2 regions of the Kitasatospora sp. NPDC091335 genome follow, and region 2 is predicted to be linked to the other one. Evidence: riboswitches for the same ligand, from Rfam matches in the RefSeq annotation. Region 2 holds a riboswitch; the other holds the start of a gene.
The links. Region 2 has a riboswitch for ZMP and ZTP ahead of ACIQOW_RS23345 (glycine hydroxymethyltransferase). Riboswitches for the same ligand answer to the same signal wherever they lie in the genome.

Region 1 (4,204 bases), on a different contig from region 2:
CGCCACAGTGCCCGCCACCGCCTGGTCCACCGCCACCGGCGCCAAGGTCACCGTCGAGGGCCGCGGCCTGGACGCCGTCGTCACCGGCCGCGAATCCGGCCCCGCCGAGGTCGCCGTCACCGCCAAGGGCGCCGACAGGTCCGTCCTGCCGCTCACCGTGCTCGGCCCCGCCGTACGCATCACCGCCGGCAACGAACCGATCGGCCTCGAAGGCACCGGCACCACCGCCGGCCTCACCGTCACCGGCTACGACGCACTCGGCCACGCCGCACCCGTCGAAGCCGCCGACGTCAAGGTCACCGGCGGCGAGGGCGTCGTCGAGGCCGGCGCCGCCGCCGACGGCACCATCACCCTCAAGGCCCTGGCCGACGGCAGGTCCGCCACCCTCAGACTGACGGTCGGCACCCTGGAGACCGCCGTCGCCGTCACCGTCGGCATGACCGAGAAGCCCTTCGCCGACTTCTCCGACGCCGCCGCCTGGAAGTCCGGCAACGACCGCGCCCCCGGCGGCTCGGTCGCCCCCGCCGCCGGCCCCGACGGCACCCACGGCCTGCGCCTGACCTACGACTTCACCCAGTCCACCGGCACCCGCGGCCAGTACGCCATCGCCCCCGAGGGCATCGTGCTGCCCGGCCAGCCCCGCTCCGTCAGCATGTGGATCGAAGGCGACGGCAACGGCGCCTGGCCGCGCGTCCAGTACCGCACCGCCGCCGGCGTCACCGCCAACCTCGACGCCCCGATGGTCACCTGGAACGGCTGGCGCAAGGTCGAATTCCCCATCCCCGCAGGCGTCCAGTACCCGCTGACCTTCCAGCGCTTCCGCCTCATGGAGACCGGCGCCGCCCGCTCCTACAGCGGCGCCCTCACCCTCGCCGACCTGCGCGTCAAGGTCGCCCCCGACGTCGAACTGCCCGTCCAGCCCAAGGTCACCGACCCCGTCGTGCTCACCCACGGCACCGTCGACGGCCGCCAGTTGCGCGTCGCCGTCATGTCCGACGCCCAGTTCATCGCCCGCAGCCCCGACAGCGACATCGTCCAGGCCGCCCGCCGCACCCTGCGCGACATCGCCGCCGCCAAGCCCGAACTGCTCGTCATCGACGGCGACTTCGTCGACGAGGCGTCCCCCGCCGACTTCGCCCTCGCCCGCAAGCTCCTCGACGAGTTCGACCAGCTCACCGGACGCACCATCCCCTGGCACTACGTGCCCGGCAACCACGAGGTGATGGGCCCCGGCACCATCGACAACTTCAAGGCCGCCTTCGGCGACACCACCCAGGTGTTCGACGTCAAGGGCACCCGCTTCGTCACCCTGAACAGCTCGCTCGGCACCCTGCGCGGCAGCGGCTTCGACCAGATCGCCACCCTGCGCAACGCCCTGGACGGCGCCGCCAAGGACCCGTCCATCACCGGCCTGCTGCTCTTCGAACACCACCCCACCCGCGACCCGCTGCCCGACCAGGGCAGCCGGCTCAGCGACCGCAAGGAAGCCGCCCTCGTCGAGCAGTGGCTCGCCGACTTCCGCACCAAGGGCAAGTCCGCCGCCATGGTCACCGGCCACGTCGGCGCCTTCCACGCCCAGAGCATCGACGGCGTCCCGCACCTGATCAACGGCAACTCCGGCAAGGGCCCCGCCTCCGAACCCGACCGCGGCGGCTTCACCGGCTGGACGATGCTCGGCATCAACCCCACCGCCGGCAAGGTCACCGACCCCTACGCCGTCACCGACGACACCTCCGCCTGGCTGCGCGCCGAGGTCCGCGCCCGCGCCGACGCCGTCGACCTCAAGGCCCCCACCGCGCTCGGCCTGCTCGAAGCCGCGCCGGTCAACGCCACCTTCACCCAGGACGGCGAGCGCACCGTGCCCGTCGCCTGGCCCGTCACCGCCCAGTGGGGCGGCACCGGCGTCCACATCGGCACCGCCGCGAGCGCCCCGCGCGGCGCCCTCGCCGCCTACGACCCGGCCACCGGCACCCTGACCGGGCTGCGCCCGGGCCGCGGCACGCTGAGCGTCACCGTCGGCGGGGTGAAGGCCGAACAGCCGCTCACCGTCGGCGCGGTGCCCGCCTGCACCACCACCGTGCGCGGCAAGCACTCCTCGCTCGCCGTCACCGCGGGCGTCACCTGCCTGGAGGGCGCGAGCATCGACGGACCGGTCCTGGTCCAGCCCGGCGCCGCCCTGATCGCGGTGGACTCCACCGTCAACGGCCCGCTCTCCGCCCGCGGCGCGAGCACCCTGGTGCTGACCGACACCACCGTCAACGGCCCCGTCGCCGTCAGCGGCACCACCGGCACCACGGCGATCCTGCGCGGCACCGTCGCCGGGCCGCTGCACGTCGCCCTGAACAAGGGCGCCACCCTGCTGGCCGGCACCACCGTGCGCGGCCCGCTGGACTGCGCCGGCAACACCCCCGACCCGGTGAACGGCGGCATCGCCAACACCGTGAACGGGCCGAAGGGCGGTCAGTGCGCCAAACTATGACGGATCGTCAGAAATGAACGGTCGGAAGTGAATCTCCAGTGGTGCACCGCAGGCCCGGACCGCTCCTCGCGGCCCGGGCCTGCGGCCTTCCCGGAAACTTTCGAGCGGGAACCGTCCGTACGGGCTATCGTGGTCGCGGGCCGTGACTGGCGCTGAGGTGGAGAACCACCGGGGAGCGGCCTGACACCCCGTCGATGCCGTGCGCCTGGGCACCCATTGTGGAGCTCGGGAGTGGCACGTGGTGCAGACACAGCAGGCGCGGCTGATGAACGGCACGGATCTCGCCCGCCGGATCATCGAGACCAGCGCGGCAACCGCCGAGGACATCCGCCACCGCACCGGCACGTCGCCGTGCCTGGCGACCGTCCTGGTGGGGGAGGACCCGGCCTCGGTCACCTACGTCCGGATGAAGCAGGCCCGTTGCGCGAAGGCCGGCATCCGCTCGCGGCATGTCGCCCTCCCCGCCTCGGTGAGCACCGCCGGGCTGGTGGAGGCCGTCACCGAGTTGTCCGAGGACCCGGACGTGCACGGCATCCTGCTCCAACACCCGGTCGGGCCGCACCTCGACGAGCGCGCCGCGTTCGAGGCGATCGCCCCCGGCAAGGACGTCGACGGGGTCACCACGCACTCCTTCGCCGCGACGGCCTTCGGACTGCCCGGCTTCGTCTCCTGCACGCCCGGAGGGATCATGCGCCTGCTGGACGAATACGACGTCGACCTCACCGGCAAGCACGCCGTCGTGGTGGGACGCAGCCCCATCCTCGGCAAGCCCGCCGGCCTGCTCCTGCTCGGACGGGACGCCACCGTCACCTACTGCCACTCCCGCACCGTCGGCCTGCCCGCGATCGTGCGCGAGGCCGACGTCCTGGTCGCCGCCGTCGGCCTCCCGCGCTTCATCGAGGGGGCGGACGTCAAGCCCGGCGCCGTGGTGGTCGACGCGGGCTACAACCCGGGCAACGTCGGGGACGTCGACTTCGGGACCGCCCGCCATCGGGCGAGCCTGATCACCCCCGTGCCCGGCGGCGTCGGCCCGATGACCATCGCCGTCCTCCTCGCCCAGACCGTCGAGGCCGCCGCACGCCAACTCGCCCTGCCTGCACCGGCCCCCGCTCCCTCCAGGCCCTGACGCTCCGCCCCGCCCCCGGTTCACTCCGTCACGGGCAGGCACTCCGCGAGCAGGCCGACGATGTCGCGCCACGCCCGCCGCGCGTGCAGCGGGTGGTGGCCGACGCCGGGCAGCACCTCCTGGTCGACCATCGGGTGGTGGAAGGCGTGCAGCGCGCCGCCGTAGACCACCAGGCGCCAGTCGACGCCCGCGTCCTGCATCTCGGCGGCGAAGGCCTCCCGCTGCGCGGGCGGCATGATCGGATCCTCCGACCCGACCCCGGCCCACACCGGGCAGCGGATGCGCGCCGCCTCGCCCGGGCGGCCCGTGGTCACCGCGTTGACCGTCCCGATCGCCCGCAGGTCGACCCCGTCGCGCCCGAGTTCCAGCACGACGGCGCCCCCGGTGCCGTAGCCGATGCCGGCGATCCGCTCGGGGTCGGTCCGGGGCTCGGCCCGCAGCACGTCCAGTGCCGCATGGCCGATGTCCCGCAGCCGCTCGGGGGCGGCGAGCAGCGGGAGCACGTGCGCCAGCATCTCCTGCGGATCGGTGAACCAGCGCCCGCCGTTGATGTCGAACGCCAGCGCCACGTACCCCAGTTCGGCGAGGGCGTCGGCGCG
Region 2 (4,204 bases):
CGGAGCCGGTGGTGCTGCCCGCGCCGGCCGAGCAGGAGGTCGCCAGCAGGGCGGTGGCGATGACGGCGAGGGACGGTCTGGTCCAGCGCATGGCGAATCTCTCCTTGCCCCGGCGGATCGTGCCGGGACGGGCTCGGGTTGACGGATGTCTCGGGTTGACGGATGTGAGGGGGTGGTCGATGGGGCCCGGCAGGCACCGGTGCTCCGGTGCGCGGGCCGCGTCGGCTCAGCGGGCGCCGAGCGGGCTCAGCGCGCTCCGGTGCGCGGGTCGAGCGCGTCCCGGACGGCGTCGCCGAGCAGGTTGAAGGCGACGACGAACAGCAGCAGTGCCACCCCGGGGAACACCATGTAGGTGGGGTCGGCCTGGAAGACCTCGGAGCCGCGCGCGATCATCCGCCCCCAGTCGGGGACGGGTTCGGTGATGCCGACGCCGAGGAAGGACAGCGCGGCCTCGGAGGCGACGAAGGTCGGCACCGCCATGGTGGCGTGCACCAGCAGCTGCGAGCGAACATTCGGCAGGAGTTCGTGGACGACGACATGGAACCGGCTCGCACCCTGGGCCCGGGCGGACTGCACGAAATCCCTTTCCCGGAGCGATCGGACGGTGGCCCGCAGGGAAAGTGCGAGCGGAATCCAGCCGAACGCCGAGAAAACCAGGATCAGCACCAGGAACTGCATCCACTCCGGTTCCGCGGTGCCCGGGTCGACCAGCCGGGACTGGATCACCGGGCTGAGCGCGAGCAGCAGGAGCAGGGTCGGAAAGGCCAGCAGCACATTGGCGAGGAATCCGAACAGCCGGTCCGTGATCCCGCCGAGGTAGCCGACCGCCACGCCGGCCAGCACGCCCAGCGTGGTGGTCACCGCGGCGGACGCGAAGGCGATCAGCAGCGAGGTGCGGATGCCGTACAGCAGCTGGGTGAACACGTCCCGGCCGAGGCCGGGCTCCAGGCCGAACCAGAAGTCGCCGGAGATCCCGCCGTTCGGCAGCATCGGCAGGCCGCCGTCGCTGAGCAGGCCGGGGACGTCCTGGCCGTAGTGGTCGACCGGGTTCTTCCCGTACAGCGCGGCGACCAGCGGGGCGCCGAGGGCGAGCAGCAGGAACAGCACCACCACGGCCAGGGCGGTGGCGCCGACCCGGTCCCGCAGGATCCGGCGGAGCAGGCCGTGGGCGGCGGGCGCGGGCCCGGCCGCGGGTGCTGGGACCGTGTCGACCACTGCCATGAGGCGTAACCCCCGAATTCTCCGCCGCCCCATGGGTGAGGGTGCGCTGGTGTGCATTTCCGGTACGGCCTCCGGGGGTTTCCCGGCGGCCGTTCGAGCGACATTGGATCGGATGCTTCCGAGGTTCCGCAAATCACCCGCGGAGGACGTTCGGGTATTTCCCGCCGAATCGTTTCGGGAAATGTGGCGGCTTCATTTCGCTGAAACACTGGCGTTGCAAAACAACGGGCATACCAGAGCAAACCGGACGGGGTGTTCCGCATTCTGAGACCTCCGCCACAGTCCGTCCCGGGTTGGTACGATCCGGGTGGGCCGCAACTGGCGCGCAGGGATGGAATCAACCATCGGGAAGCGGCCCCGTGAATCCTCACGTGCACGTTGCCGAGCGCCTGGGCCCCCCGTATCCCCACCAGGAGACCGCCTTGGCCCAGCAGCAGCCCCACACCGCCGCCTCCGTCGCCGCCGACACCGCCTTCCGCAGCGCCCTCGACGTGGTCGCCGGCGTCGAACCGCGGATCGCCGCCGCCATCGGCCGCGAACTGACCGACCAGCGCGCCTCGCTCAAGCTGATCGCCAGCGAGAACTACGCCTCCCCGGCAGTCCTGCTCACCATGGGCAACTGGCTCAGCGACAAGTACGCCGAGGGCACCGTCGGACGCCGCTTCTACGCGGGCTGCCGCAACGTCGACACCGTCGAGGGCATCGCCGCCGAGCACGCCCGCGAGCTGTTCGGCGCCGACCACGCCTACGTCCAGCCGCACTCCGGCATCGACGCCAACCTCACCGCCTTCTGGGCCGTCCTCTCCCAGCGGGTCGAGAGCCCGGCCCTGGAGCGCGCTGCGGTGCGCAACGTCAACGACCTCACCGAGCAGGACTGGGCGCGGCTGCGCCAGGAGCTCGGCAACCAGCGCATGCTCGGCATGTCCCTGGACACCGGCGGCCACCTCACCCACGGCTTCCGGCCCAACATCTCGGGCAAGATGTTCGAGCAGCGCAGCTACGGCACCGACCCGGCCACCGGCCTGATCGACTACGACGCGCTGCGCGAGACCGCCCGCGAGTTCCGCCCGCTGATCATCGTGGCCGGCTACTCCGCCTACCCGCGGCTCGTCGACTTCCGCCGGATGCGCGAGATCGCGGACGAGGTCGGCGCCACCCTCATGGTCGACATGGCGCACTTCGCCGGCCTGGTCGCGGGCAAGGTGCTCACCGGTGACCACGACCCGGTCCCGCACGCCCACATCGTCACCACCACCACCCACAAGTCCCTGCGCGGCCCGCGCGGCGGCATGGTGCTGTGCCGTTCCGAGCTGGCCGAGCACGTCGACCGCGGCTGCCCGCTGGTGCTCGGCGGCCCGCTCTCGCACGTCATGGCCGCCAAGGCGGTCGCCCTCGCGGAGGCCCGCCGCCCCGAGTTCCAGGTCTACGCCCGCGCCGTCGTCGACAACGCCAGGGCGCTCGCCGAGGGACTGCTGCGCCGCGGCGGCAAGCTGGTCACCGGCGGCACCGACAACCACCTGGTCCTCGCCGACGTCTCCGGCTACGGCCTGACCGGCCGCCAGGCCGAGGCGGCGCTGCTCGACTCGGGCATCGTCACCAACCGCAACTCCGTCCCGCAGGACCCGAACGGCGCCTGGTACACCTCGGGCGTCCGTCTCGGCACCCCGGCCCTCACCACCCGCGGCCTCGGCACCGCCGAGATGGACGAGATCGCCGACCTGATCCACACCGTCCTGCGCGCCACCACCCCCGCCACCACCGCGAAGGGCGCCCCCTCCAAGGCGGCCTACTCCCTGGACGCGGCCCTCCGTGACGCCACCGCCAAGCGGGCCGCCGACCTGCTCGCCCCGTACCCGCTCTACCCGGGCGTCGACCTGGTCTGACGGCCCGCCGGAAGCCGCCGGGGCCCGCACGCAGGCGGCACGCGGACCGCCGGGGCCCGGCCACCGCCGCCCGCGGCCGGCACGGCGGCGCACAGACCGCCCGGGGCCGTCGAACCTCCGCTCGACGGCCCCGGGTGCCGGGCCGGCGGTCCTTCCCGCCGCCCCCTCACCCGGCCCGATTCCGCTAGTACTGCAGGGACTTGTACTGGAGGAACTCCTCCAGCCCGTGGCGGCCCAGCTCCCGGCCGAGCCCCGAGCTCTTGTAGCCGCCGAAGGGCGCGAGCGGGTTGAAGCGGCCGCCGTTGAGGTCGACCTGGCCGGTGTCGAGGCGGCGCGCGAAGGCGGCGGCGGTGTCGGTGTCACGGGCCCAGACGCCACCGGACAGGCCGTACGGGGTGCCGTTGGCCAGCTCGGCGGCGTGGTCCTCGTCCCGGTAGCGGAGGATCGCCAGGACCGGGCCGAACACCTCCTCCTGGGCGACCGTCATCTCCGGGGTCACGTCGGCGAGCACGGTCGGGCGGACGTAGTAGCCGGTGGGCAGCTCGGCGACCGGCTCCGAGCCGCCGACGACCAGCCGGGCGCCCTCGGCCAGCGCGCCGTCGATGTAGCCGCGCACCCGGGCCAGCTGCCTGGCGTTGACCAGCGGGCCGATCCGGGTCTGCGGGTCGGCCGGGTCGCCGGGGCGGTACCGGGCGGCCGCCTCCTCGGCCCTGGCGACCGCCTCCTCGTACTGGTCCTCGTGCACCAGCAGCCGGGTCAGCGCGCTACAGGTCTGGCCCGAGTTGGCGAAGACGTTGGCGACGTTCACCTTGACCGCGCGGGCCAGGTCGGCGCCCGGCAGCACCACGTTGGCCGACTTGCCGCCGAGTTCCAGGGAGACCCGCTTCAGCCCCCGGCCCGCCGTCTCGGCGACCTGCCGCCCGACGGCGGTGGAGCCGGTGAACGAGACCACGTCCACCTCCGGGTGCCCGACGAGCGCCGCGCCCGCCACCGCTCCGGTGCCGGTCACCAGGTTGAACACGCCCGCGGGGAACCCGGCCTCGTGCACCAGCCGGGCGAACAGCCGGGCCACCAGCGGGGTGTCCTCGGCCGGCTTGAGG

Region 1: another riboswitch for ZMP and ZTP. It lies ahead of ACIQOW_RS27975 (bifunctional 5,10-methylenetetrahydrofolate dehydrogenase/5,10-methenyltetrahydrofolate cyclohydrolase); the one in region 2 lies ahead of ACIQOW_RS23345 (glycine hydroxymethyltransferase).

What each region holds. Positions count from the first base shown of each region.
Region 1 is NZ_JBIVUM010000015.1:86,812-91,015, forward strand. It holds gene ACIQOW_RS27970 (phosphodiester glycosidase family protein) at 1-2,479, shown strand, start outside; ZMP/ZTP riboswitch at 2,612-2,697, shown strand; gene ACIQOW_RS27975 (bifunctional 5,10-methylenetetrahydrofolate dehydrogenase/5,10-methenyltetrahydrofolate cyclohydrolase) at 2,745-3,605, shown strand; gene ACIQOW_RS27980 (dienelactone hydrolase family protein) at 3,626-4,204, opposite strand, start outside.
Region 2 is NZ_JBIVUM010000011.1:79,608-83,811, reverse strand. It holds gene ACIQOW_RS23355 (ABC transporter substrate-binding protein) at 1-91, opposite strand, end outside; gene ACIQOW_RS23350 (ABC transporter permease) at 247-1,221, opposite strand; ZMP/ZTP riboswitch at 1,526-1,623, shown strand; gene ACIQOW_RS23345 (glycine hydroxymethyltransferase) at 1,644-3,104, shown strand; gene ACIQOW_RS23340 (aldehyde dehydrogenase family protein) at 3,289-4,204, opposite strand, start outside.